DNA from 4 places in the Salipaludibacillus sp. CF4.18 genome. Region 3 is predicted to be linked to each of the others. Evidence: predicted binding sites of a transcription regulator. Region 3 holds the regulator's gene; each other region holds the start of a gene.
What was found. Region 3 encodes Rex, which represses fermentation and respiration genes when NADH is low (regulators of the CRP and FNR family bind a similar motif). Its sites were predicted from a motif close to TTGTGAAATATTTCACAA; they were not measured.
Positions count from the first base shown of each region.

Region 1: ACHABW_RS12855 (DUF1858 domain-containing protein) is a predicted target of Rex. The motif match lies at 1,838-1,855, and genes of this name have one in related genera.
Region 2: adhE (bifunctional acetaldehyde-CoA/alcohol dehydrogenase) is a predicted target of Rex. The motif match lies at 2,031-2,048, and genes of this name have one in related genera.
Region 4: nirB (nitrite reductase large subunit NirB) is a predicted target of Rex. The motif match lies at 1,541-1,558, and genes of this name have one in related genera.

Region 1 covers NZ_JBIMEV010000018.1:68,172-71,389, forward strand. The annotation lists gene ACHABW_RS12845 (shikimate dehydrogenase) at 1-376, opposite strand, end outside; gene ACHABW_RS12850 (M42 family metallopeptidase) at 634-1,680, opposite strand; gene ACHABW_RS12855 (DUF1858 domain-containing protein) at 1,939-2,163, shown strand; gene ACHABW_RS12860 (DUF438 domain-containing protein) at 2,177-3,218, shown strand, end outside.
Region 2 covers NZ_JBIMEV010000013.1:1,923-5,140, reverse strand. The annotation lists gene adhE (bifunctional acetaldehyde-CoA/alcohol dehydrogenase) at 1-2,008, opposite strand, end outside; gene ACHABW_RS10520 (hypothetical protein) at 2,252-3,208, opposite strand.
Region 3 covers NZ_JBIMEV010000075.1:5,352-8,569, reverse strand. The annotation lists gene ACHABW_RS23640 (ABC-F family ATP-binding cassette domain-containing protein) at 1-682, opposite strand, end outside; gene moaC (cyclic pyranopterin monophosphate synthase MoaC) at 831-1,313, shown strand; gene ACHABW_RS23630 (redox-sensing transcriptional repressor Rex) at 1,393-2,028, shown strand; gene ACHABW_RS23625 (YdiK family protein) at 2,094-2,291, opposite strand; gene ACHABW_RS23620 (lysostaphin resistance A-like protein) at 2,291-3,022, opposite strand.
Region 4 covers NZ_JBIMEV010000019.1:70,716-73,933, reverse strand. The annotation lists partial or broken gene ACHABW_RS13260 (BCCT family transporter) at 1-98, opposite strand, end outside; gene ACHABW_RS13255 (mechanosensitive ion channel family protein) at 241-1,164, opposite strand; gene nirB (nitrite reductase large subunit NirB) at 1,581-3,218, shown strand, end outside.

The DNA of each region.
Region 1 (3,218 bases), on a different contig from region 3:
AATTAAAATCGACTTCCGTTAATGATCTCGTATAACCAATACCATCTGTATTATATCCAATTAGTTTACCACTCTCATTAACAACAGTGTTTACTGCCCCAATAAACTCAGCCTCTGGAGATATTTCATCCAAAAGAGGAAGGATTTTTGTTTTATTAGGCATAGATACGTTGAATCCTCCTACATTCAAAGCACGCATCCCCGTAACTGCATCATCCAACTGATCGTTCCCAACTTCAAAAGCAATATAAGCGAAATTTAACCCCATTTTTCGATATGCCATATTATGCATAACCGGAGCTAAAGAATGACCAATGGGTGTAGCAATGAGTCCAATCAACTTTGTTCTACCATCAATACGTTCAAGATCAGACATTTCATTATCCTCCTTTAATTAGATCGATCTAATATCATAATGTTACAATGAAAATAACTTTTGTTCAATGTCGCCTTTAAATTTCCCGAATATTTTGCGTACTAGATTTGAGATTAAGAGGAAATAAGACATTTATACTGCTGCAAAAAAAGGTTGTGGCAACAAGTCAATATAGACTTTTGCCACAACCTTTTTTAATTATGAATGTATTAATCGGAACCCAAGCTTTATTTTAGCAGACTGCTCTAAAGTTTTTCCTATACCATATCTGACTGCAAATAGTGCCACAATAGTTTCGTTGTCTCTTCAATCGAAGACTGATGTGTTCGCTCATACGCATGAGAGGAATCAATTCCAGGTCCAATAAGTCCATGAACAATATCGTTTCCTGCCCGTATCGCTGCTGATGCATCGGAACCGTAATACGGATAAATGTCGACCTTATATCCAATACCGTTTTCTTTCGCTAAGGCTACCAAACGTTTCCGCAACTCAAAGTGATAAGGTCCGCTCGCATCTTTTGCACAAATAGAGACGGTGTATTCGTCTGTCGTTTGACCATCCCCCATCGCTCCCATATCGACTGCTAAATATTCGACCGTTTCTGGGGGGATATTTGAATTACCTCCATAACCTATTTCTTCGTTATTTGAAATCAGGAACTGGGTCGTATAAGGTAATTCTGTCTGATCTGTTTTAATTTGTTTGATTAATTGTAATAAAATCCCGACACTCGCTTTATCATCCAAATGTCTTGATTTAATAAATCCGCTTGGTAAGATTTGCGCACGCGGATCGAAGGAAACAAAGTCACCGATCTCAATACCCAGTGCGTGAACATCCTCTTCATTGTGAACTATTTCATCGATTCTTACTTCCATATTTGCTTGATTTCGTTTGGCTTCACCGGCATCTTTATATACATGCACAGAAGTTTGATGCATTAAAATTGTACCACTATACTTTTTACCGGAAGACGTTTCAATTTGACAGTACTCCCCTTCGATCGCATTGAATTTAAAACCCCCGATCAAATCAAGCTTTAGTCTGCCACTTGGTTTTATCTCTTTCACGATCGCTCCAAGTGTATCAACATGAGCCGTCAGCATACGCTGTTCCGCGGTTTCCTTCCCTGGAATCGTTGCGATTAATCCTCCCTTTCGATTGCGTGTTGTTGTGACTTGCAAATCTTTTAAGAAATTTTCAACATATGTAATAACTTCATTTGTATGTCCAGAAGGACTAGGAATTTCCACCAATTCCTTGATTAACTCCATTGTCTTCATGATGTTCGGATAACTCATTGTACCTTCTCCAATCGATTGATGTTCTAGTTCCTTCCATTATAGCAAACCTGAAGCTAAGGTTCACTGCAGGCATTAAGATTGAATCATCCGAAGCTTCAGCACCTTCCAATATATGGGGGGGGCAAACCCCTTTTTTAATCTCTTTTATTTTTGTTTGTGATTAAAATCACAACCTTGGGTGATATACACATGATACTATTTTATTGAAAGCAGTTATCAATTAGAAAACGACATCTATAAGAGGTGATTATTCCTATGAAGGAAATTTCGTTGAGAACATCCATTTTAGAATTATGTACAGCTCACCCTGATTTGATAAATATTATGAGAGACATAGGTTTCGTCAATATTACCAAGCCCGGAATGATTCAATCAGCCGGAAGAATCATGACTATCTCCAAAGGATGCCGAGCAATGGGGTTTTCGGTGGAAAAGGTTAGTAAACAGTTAGAGCAACAAGGATTTAAATTGACGGATTAAAGGGGGAGAAATCATGAGTGAAATAATCAACAACCGTGAAATGGATTCGCTGGAAAAAACGGAGCGACAAGCGTTATTGAAAGATATTATCAAAGAACTGCATGACGGAAAAAATATTGAAGAAGTAAGAGCTAGGTTTGAGAAGGCAACTGATCATATAAGTGTCAGTGAAATTTCACAAATGGAGCAGTCTTTAATGGAAGAAGAAGGCATTTCCGTGGAAGAAGTTCAACGGTTGTGTTCCGTGCATACCGCTGTATTTAAAGTATCCATTGAAGAGATTCACGCAGCAAATGAGCCTCAACTTCAGAAAGGACATCCTGTTCACACTTTTTTCCAAGAGAATAAAGAAATTGATCGACACGTTAATTTCAGACTAAAGTTACATCGGGATCAATATGAGAAAAGACATTTAGAAGAAGAGGTTATTTCTAAACTACTCACGGATTTGACCGAACTTCTAGAGATAGATAACCATTATAGTCGAAAAGAAAACCTCCTATTTCCCTACTTGGAAAGATACGGGATATTTGGTCCCACAAAAGTAATGTGGGGAGTAGATGACCGAATTCGTGCCACGATAAAGACAACGAAAACCCAGTTAATCGAAGATCCTTTGAACACATCTGAGATACTCCCATTGCTGGATGAAATCATCCACGAAGTATCTGAAATGATTTACAAGGAGGAAAATATCCTTCTTCCAATGGCTGTCGAAAAACTTACCGAGGACGAGTGGCTAAAGATTGAAAAAGAAGGTGATGTGATTGGGTATACATTCATTGAATCTCCAGCCCCTTGGCAGCCTGAACGAGCCGATTTAACTGCTGATGCATTTATGAAAGAAGGTGTCATTCAGCTGGAAACCGGGATCTTATCCGTGGAACAACTAGAGTTGATGATGAATCATCTTCCGGTTGATATTACGATGATTGATGAAAATGATGTGGTCCGTTATTTTTCACACGGGAAGGAACGCGTTTTTCATCGCACTAAATCAGTCATTGGTCGAACTGTTCAAAATTGTCACCCTCCGCAGAGTGCCCATATAGTGA
Region 2 (3,218 bases), on a different contig from region 3:
AAACATAGGCTTCTATCGCATGTGTTAAGACATCCATTCCTGTATCAGCTGTTACAGACGGTGGTACAGACTGTACGTATACAGGGTCGATAATGGCTACGTCAGGAGTTAATTCATAGTCTGCTAAAGGATATTTGACGTTATTTTTTTTATCAGTAATTACTGCAAATGAGGTGACTTCAGAGCCAGTTCCAGAAGTCGTTGGAATCGCAACAAACTTTGTTTTGTTTCCTAACTTCGGATATTTATATACTCGTTTACGAATATCAAGAAACTTTTGTTTTAAGCCTTGGAAATCAAGGTCTGGATACTCATAGAAAACCCACATTCCTTTTGCAGCATCCATGGCTGATCCTCCACCCAGGGTTATAATAACATCAGGCTCAAATGCCTTCATCGCTTCCGCACCGGCCATTACAGTTTCAATAGATGGGTCTGGTTCTACATCTGAAAAAATCTCATATTGTACTTTTTCCTCGCGCTTATTTAAATAATAAAGAACTTTATCTACATACCCCATTTTAATCATCATGGCATCTGTAACGATCATCGCACGAGAAATATCCGGCATTTTTTCTAAATACTGTGTAGAATTTTTTTCAAAGAAGATTTTTGGTGGAACTTTGAACCATTGCATATTGTTTTTCCTGTTTCCTACTTTTTTATAGTTCACAAGATTAACTGTACCAACGTTCTGAGACACAGAGTTAGAACCATATGAGCCGCAACCTAATGTTAAAGATGGAAGGTAACCATTATATATATCGCCTATTGCCCCTTGTGAAGATGGAGAATTGGCAATAATTCTTCCGGCTTTCATACGTAAGGCAAAATCACGAACGACATTGTCATTGGCTGAGTGGATCACAGCCGTGTGACCCAGGCCACCAAACTCTAACATTTCTTCGGCACGATCAAACCCTTCTTTTATATCTTTTACTTTAAAGCAAGCTAGGATCGGGCTTAGCTTTTCTCTTGATAACGGTGATTCTGGTCCAACTGTTTTCAACTCAGCAATTAATATCTTCGTATCAGGATGAACACTTAATCCTGCCATTTTTGCGATTTCTGCTGCTGGCATCCCTACAATTTTTGGATTCACCGCACATGTATTTTCATTGATAGCTAGTTCTTCAATTAGTTTCCGTTCATTGTTCGTTAAGAAATAACAATTATTTTTAATTAACTCATTTTTAGTCTGTTCGTAGATGACTTGATCAATAATAACTGCTTGTTCGGAAGCACATATCATACCGTTATCAAATGTTTTAGACAGAATTAAATCATTCACTGCTTGCTTAATATTTGCTGTTCTTTCGATATAGCAAGGTACATTCCCTGGCCCGACTCCTAAAGCCGGCTTCCCAGTACTATAAGCCGATTTAACCATTCCAGCTCCACCTGTCGCTAAAACAACGGCAACACCTGGATGATTCATTAGTTGTTGCGTTGCTTCAATAGATGGTTTCTCAATCCATTGAATGCATCCTTCAGGCGCTCCAGCTTTAAGTGCTGCTTCATAAAGTATTTCGGCTGCTTTTTGACTGCATTTTTGAGCGGATGGATGAAAAGCAAAAATAATCGGGTTTCTTGTTTTGATTGATATAAGAATTTTAAACAACGTCGTTGAAGTTGGATTCGTAACCGGGGTTACCCCAGCTATAACTCCTACTGGTTCGGCAATTTCAATCATTTCTTCATGTTCGTTTTCAGCAACAATACCTACTGTTTTATCGTACTTGATGGCATGATAAATGTATTCTGTTGCGAACATATTTTTGATAATTTTATCTTCGTAGACGCCTCTGTTTGTTTCCTCTACCGCCATCTTAGCTAACTGCATGTGTTGATCTGCCCCTGCCAAAGCCATCTCTTTTACAATGGTGTCAATGTGATTTTGATCAAAATTTAAAAATGCTTTATGGGCTTTTTTAGCTTTTTCCACCAACCTGTTAACCTCTTGTACAGCCTCTGTCACATTTTTTAATTTTTTCTCGTCAACGGCCATTTTAATTCCTCCTTTTAATTCATTGTGAAGCATTTCACAATTGTTTTTAAAAAAATATAATGGTAGTAGCCTTTTACAAATTTAGTATATCGTACATAATTTTATAAAGCTATAGTTATATTGTGAAAATATTCACATTCACAATGTTTCCGTTTTCATTATGGCTATTTAGTGAATTACGCTCACCTTTTATTGCTTTATGTAAACGAAATCCCCCAGTGTATTGGAGGATTTCGTCTGACATTAAGAAATAGGCTGTTTGCTATTGGCAGTACTTTTTAATAAAGTTATTGATATTAGTTTCTTAATGAAATATTCCAGATCTGCTTGCTCATACTCCGCTAAATGAAAAGAGTAATTATGATGAAGGTTCCATTTTTGTAAAATATATTGAATCCTCTCTGCATCTCTTTCTGTTAACATGTCATCATCACAAAGGATTTCTGTAAAAAGATAACCTGTATTCCAATCTACACACGTTTGGAAATCTATACTTAACTTAAATACATCGTTTCTAAGAGTATCTTCATTTAAGGAATTAACTTCTGTCATACACACAGTTAACAAATCTGGCCATTGCATCAATTCATGACGTTTCTGATAGGTTATTTGAATGAGACCTTCATAACGAAGTTGGTGGCGGTAATAAATTTGAAATACTCTTTCTTTGCAGTTGGGGGACTCACCCTCTACTTTAGAGACTTGTTGATCCGAAACAAGTAAGGAAAAGTCGTCCCAGGAAGTGTTCAAGTCTGCACCTAAGAATCCTTCTGTGAAAACAAGCAGTGCATCATGATACTTAGATCTTTCAATTCGATTTTTAAGGTTTATTTCCGTACTTTCTTGTTGTTCTATCACCTTTTTAGCAAGTGTTAAATCAATTTCGTACCAAGAAACATTAAAGTGATCAAGCATATTTTTATAAGCGGTAGGTATATTTTTCGCCCCTAGGATGACTTGTGAAATATTTGTTTTTTGTAGGAACATTTTTGAAAACTCATCCATAAAATAACCTAGTTCTTCTGAGGATAGATTTCCGTGAAAAAAATAAACTATTTTTTGTTTGTGGTTGTCCGTATACTCTAATTTAGTCATCCTTTGCGAAAAAAATGTTGTTGAATTTTTAAAGGAAAAATTAGATTCAACAACTAATTGTGGATATTTTTTCATAAGCATTACTAGGTCTTGGTCTGGTCGCATTTTTTCTGAA
Region 3 (3,218 bases):
TGTCGACAACGCGATCCAAGAAATAACGGTCGTGGGAGACGATTAAAATCGAACCGTCATAGCTGGAAAGATACTGCTCTAACCATGTGAGCGTTTGAATGTCTAAGTGGTTGGTTGGCTCGTCCAATACTAATAAGTCAGGAGCGGAAAGCAATAGTTTTCCTAATGCTAATCTTGTTTTTTGTCCACCGCTTAACGAATGAATCGGAGTTTCATAATCAAAATTGCTGAAATGAAGTCCTGACAAAATGCTGCGAATATCTGCCTCGTATTGAAAGCCTCCACTGTCTTTAAAGTCTTGTTGTAATTGATCATACTCCTCAAGAATTTTCTCGAAATCAGACCTGTCCGGATCGCTCATTTTTTCTTCTAGCTTACGAAGTTTCTGTTCCATCTTCTTGAGCGGTTCAAAAACAAGAAGCATCTCATCCCATATCGAACGAGACGAGTTTAAGCCACTGTCTTGCGCTAGATAGCCTACTTCCACTTCCTTTGGTATGATCAGATCCCCCGAATCATAGGAAAGTTCGCCTGTGATAATTTTCAGGAGGGTGGATTTACCGGCACCGTTTCTACCAACTAAAGCGACTCTCTCGCGACTTTTTATTTCCAGTTTTACATTTGATAGTATTTCATCGGTTCCATATGCTTTCGATAGTTGCACACATTGTAATAAAATCATGATAGTTCATCCTCACCTTAAATGCCGTACCTTTTCACATGATAAGTGTATATGATAAGCATCAATTACCGCAACCCTCCAGCGTTTCAATGTGCAGAATGTGAAAGAATAGTGTACAATAGAAGCAATAGAAAGAGGGGGAAGAACGATGGATTCATTTACACATTTTAATGAACAAGGCCGTGCGAAAATGGTAGATATTTCAGATAAAGACGAAACGGTACGAACGGCAGTGGCCAAATCAAGTATTCAAGTAAATAAAGAAATATACGAAGGTATTCAACAAGGATCGATGAAAAAAGGGGATGTATTAGCTGTCGCGCAAGTAGCGGGAATTATGGCCGCAAAAAATACATCGCAATGGATCCCTATGTGTCACCCTTTATCTTTATCGGGTGTGGATATCCGTTTTGACTGGAATGTTAAGGATGACTTGTACATTCTGGCGATAGAAGTAAGTGTGAAAACAAAAGGTAGCACAGGTGTTGAAATGGAAGCGTTAACATCAGCGTCTGCAACGGCACTGACTATCTATGATATGTGTAAGGCTGTGGATAAGGGTATGATGATAGGAGAAACGTATTTATTGCAAAAAACAGGTGGGAAAAACGGTGACTTCAAAAGAGATTAATAAATCCAAACATAGTATTCATGTAAAATGAGAGAACAGAAGATTTAGAAGTGCTACATAGAACTGGAGGAAAATAACTATGGACATTGATCAGGCCAAAATCCCGCAGGCAACAGCAAGGCGGTTACCATTATATTATCGTTTCTTAGAAGGCTTGCAAGCTTCCGGAAAACACCGTGTTTCCTCTTCCGAGTTAAGCGAAGCGGTTAAAGTTGATTCCGCTACGATACGAAGAGATTTTTCTTATTTTGGGGCACTCGGGAAAAAAGGGTACGGATATAATGTAAATTACTTATTGTCCTTTTTCCGGGAAACGCTGGACCAGGATGAATTAACGAAAGTTACGCTTGTCGGGGTAGGTAACCTTGGTACTGCGTTACTCAATTATAATTTCAGTAAAACGAATAATACGCGAATTGAAATGGCTTTTGATGTGGATGAGAGCATCGTGGGCACAACAATTAGTGGGGTTCCAATTTATCATTTGGACACCTTCAAGGACCGAGTAGGTGGAAATGTGGACGTGGCGATTCTTACCGTACCATCGAATGTAGCGCAAAACATCGCTGACCATCTTGTGGACTCGGGGATAAAAGGGATTCTTAATTTTACCCCTGCACGTTTATCGGTTCCGGAGCATATCCGGGTTCATCATATTGATCTGTCCGTCGAGCTTCAATCGCTCATTTACTTTTTGAAGCATTATCCGTTATAAATATAAGAAAGGGGAGGGAAAGGATCATAGTTGATCCTTTCCCTCCCCTTTTTTTTAATGTAGTTTTATTTTTTCTGACGTTTTCGTGCGGCAGTTGCAAAATAGCGAAAAGCTATCATGTAATCAATCGCCGCAAATGCCATAAGAATAACCGTCCAAACATCCCAGCCGGCTGTTTCTCCAGCGGACTGTATTGCAAAGAAAAGAAATAATGTTCCTAGAAATAAATAAATATAACCGAAAAATCGGGGAGATTTAGTCATTAGAAAAGACCTCCTAGTATCGCTTGAACAGTCTGTTCCGTTTCTTCCAGCTGTTCTAGTAAATCTTGCAGCTCTTCGCCATAAATGACCTGAACAATCATGACGAATGAATTAATTCCAACGTGTGCAATAATCGGAACAATAATACGTTTTGTTTTTACATATAGGAAGGCAAAGACAATTCCCATTGAAAGATAAACAAGAAGGTTTTCAAAATCCCAGTGCACGACAGCAAAAATTAAACCACTGGAGATGGATGCAATCCAAAACCCAAATCGTTTAAATAAACTTCCGAAGATGACCATGCGAAAAACAATCTCTTCCATGACTGGAGCAAATACAGCGACTGCAAGCATCATCAATGGAACGCTGGTAGCCATGTCCACAATCATTTCTGTGTTTTCAGATCCGGGTTCAATACCCAACAGAAGAGTATTAATGATGGAAGCAATGTACTGTGAAGCAAAAGCTAAAATAATACCTAAGAGCGACCAACCTATAGTTGTGCCGGCATCAGCACGATTCTCCATAAAGGCACGATCAGGTTTTGATTTAAAGGCAATAAAAGAAATGAGCAGGAAACCAATTGTAAAACCAATAAATAGTGAGAGTCCGGACAGCTCTTCTTCTGTTCCTGAGTAACCGGATACCATCATAAGTGGAATGATTACAATCGGCGAAAGCTGTGTTAAAACAAACGCAAATAGTATGAGCCAGTATTTTTTCGTCAACGGGCATTCTCCTTTATAATAAGTAAATCATTTTTAGCAAGTGTTCAAATTAGCAAGCTTTTTGAACGATACTCTATTCATGACTCTGAATCACATAAATATTGTATCACAACCTCTTAGGAAAATAGAAAGGAGAGGCCTTTTTAATTAGAACATTACTAATTTCGTTCTAGTGCAAACTCTCAACTTGATGCTT
Region 4 (3,218 bases), on a different contig from region 3:
CCAAAGTGTTGTACCATTTGATCCATGATTTGCTCCATTATGTTTGTCATGCCATCTGGTGATATAGCACCCCAAACAACAACAGATAAGACAATCATTACTGCTAAAAGAAACACACTTTTTTTCTTTAGTTTTTCTATCATATTCATCTTTTATTTCCTCCTTTTTTCTTGAGAAAAGTCCAACAAGAAACACGAACAGCGCAAGGCACTGTCCGTACTTAACTATGAAAGAACAAGTTTAATATTTGTCAATGGTGTCTGGTTTGTTTTTGATATTAACATCTACTGGGGGAGTACTAACTACTTCAAAGGTTGCGGAAGCAAGCTGTACTTTTTCTGGTTGCGCTTCGATTTTCTCCAGTATATTTGTAAATAGGGTATCCTTTGTTGATCTTCTAGCTTTGTATTCCACAATGTATCTTAACGTAAACTCAACCCAGTTATCGTTCACCGTCAGTGTAACCATAGGTTCGGTCGTTGCATCTTCAATAATGAATTTCCGTACCATATAATCCCAATGTTCTTTGGTTTGTTGACTGTAATCACCTAATTGATCAATAGCCACTTGACGAATGAGTTCTCTCGTAACTGTATAATCGCTGCCAAATTTAATCGGAAGGGTAATTTCATCCCATAAGAAAGGGAAATCCGTGGAATAATTATAAACTGGTTGTGTAAATACGAAACTGTTTGCAATCTTTACAATTCTGCCACTGTATAAATCTGCATCAACCCATTGACCTGTTTCCATGACAGTGGTTCGTAAAACGCCAAGATCAATTACATCTCCAGTTACACCACCAAGCTGAACTCTGTCACCGGTTTTAAACATTCCACCAACTAAAATAGTAAGCCAACCAGCAATACTGGCAATTACTTCTCGTAAAGAAAACGCAATTCCAGCACTGGCTACACCAAGTACAACGGTGATGCCGCCTAACATATCGCTGTACAAAATGGCTAAAAATATAGCTGCTAGAATAAATCCAAAAATATTCGTTGCTTTCCTTGTTTTATACCAATTATTCTGGTCTTTAACGTACCTAGTCAAGGTCTTTTTCATTATTCTAACGATAACAGAGATGATAATTACGCCTAACAAAGCGATGATTAATTTATAAATTGTCGTATTAGTGGATATAAAATCAAATAGTCCCGTCATTTTTGAACTCCTTTTATGTATTCGTATAATGGTGTTTTACCCTCTATTAGAACTATTTAATCAACGAGGTCGTATGCTTTTCGGATAATAAAGCAACAACATAGAAAAAAGACACTAAGTTTTAAAGTATGCAATGCAGTTTTTACTAAACATGGAAAACGTGTGATTAAAATCACAGCAGACCGTTTAGAAATGGATTAAAGTGGATCTATAGATAAAAACAAAATTTAAAATTTGAACCAACGTAATCAAAATTGTTCAATAATTTGTTGAAAATTTCGTTCTTTTTTTGTTTATTACTCGTGTATACTTTGATTATAGTAAATAAGATCAACGACATAAGCGTGTTGAGATCAAACTATTTTTTTAAAAGCATATGTGAATTATTGAGCAAGAGTATAAGGAGGTAGCAGAGTATGAAAAAACTTGTCATGATTGGAAATGGAATGGCTGGAGTTAGAAGTATCAAGGAAATTTTGAAAAGAGATCCACAGAAATATGAGATTACTATTATTGGGGACGAACCCCATCCTAACTATAATCGAATTATGTTGTCAAATGTTCTACAAGGAAAAACAGTGCTTAATGAAATTATCATTAATGATCTCTCGTGGTACGAAGAAAATAAAATCACACTCCTCACAGGAGAGAGGGTAGTTACCATTGATCGAACAGAAAAAATAATTAAAACTGACAAAGGAAATGTGGTTTCGTATGATGAATTAATTTTAGCTACTGGATCAGATTCATTTATTTTGCCACTTCCAGGAAAAGACTTAGAAGGAGTTATTGGCTTCAGAACAATCGAAGACACGGAAAAAATGATCGAATTCGCTAGAACAAAAAAGAAAGCTGTTGTTATAGGTGGAGGATTGCTAGGCTTAGAAGCTGCAAAAGGGTTGATAGACCGAGGAATGGAAGTCTATGTTGTCCATCTTTTACCGACTTTAATGGAACAGCAATTAGATGCACCGGCAGCTAGAATGCTAAAGAAAGATTTAGAAAAACAAGGCATGAAGTTTAAAATGGAAAAACAAACTGTAGAAATTCTCGGTAATGCTTGTGTTGATGGCATTCGCTTTAAAGACGAAGAAGAGTTAGCTTGCGATTTAGTCGTTATGGCTGTCGGTATTCGTCCTAACGTTTCGCTCGCAAAAGAATCAGGTCTTGAAGTAAAGAGAGCGATTGTTGTAGATGACCATATGAGAACTACTGATCCTTCTATTTATGCGGTTGGTGAATGTGCTGAGCATCAAGGGATTGCGTATGGATTGGTCGCTCCATTATATGAACAAGGTAGAGCACTCGCCGATCAGTTAACCGGCATTCAAGGTACAGGATATCACGGGACTATTTTGTCAACACAATTAAAGGTAGCAGGTTGTGATTTATTTTCCGGGGGTAAAATACAGGAAGATGATGATACAGATGCCATCGTCGTGCAAGACGCTGTCGCTAGAGTATACAAAAAAATATTAGTAACGAATAATAAAGTAGTAGGAATTGTTCTTTACGGAGACGCGAGTGATGGGAATCGTTTGTTTTCCATGTTGAAAAAAGGTACGGATATTTCAGAGTTTACGACTGCTTCCGTTTTACAAAAGGCTGGAGAAGAAGATGATTCTGCTATGCTGGCGGAAATGCCTGCTGAGGAGACTGTCTGTGGATGTAATGGTGTTACTAAAGGAAAAATTGTTCAATCAATATTAGAAGAGAGTTTAACGTCTTTTGATGAAGTGAAAACTTGCACTAAAGCAGGCGCATCTTGTGGTAAATGTCGCCCGGTGGTCGAGGGTATTCTTGCGCTTACTTTGGGTGACAGCTTCGACGCTGCCGCACAACAAAGTGGCATGTGTGAGTGTACACATATGTCTCGTGATGAAGTTGTGGCTGAAATAAAAATCAAAGGTTTTCAGTCACCGAAGGAAGTTCGTCATGTACTTGAATTTAAAAATCCTGAGGGATGTCAGAAGTGCCGTCCTGCACTCAATTACTATATCAGAATGATTCTTCCGACTTATTATGAGGATGACAAATCATCTCGTTTCGTAAAC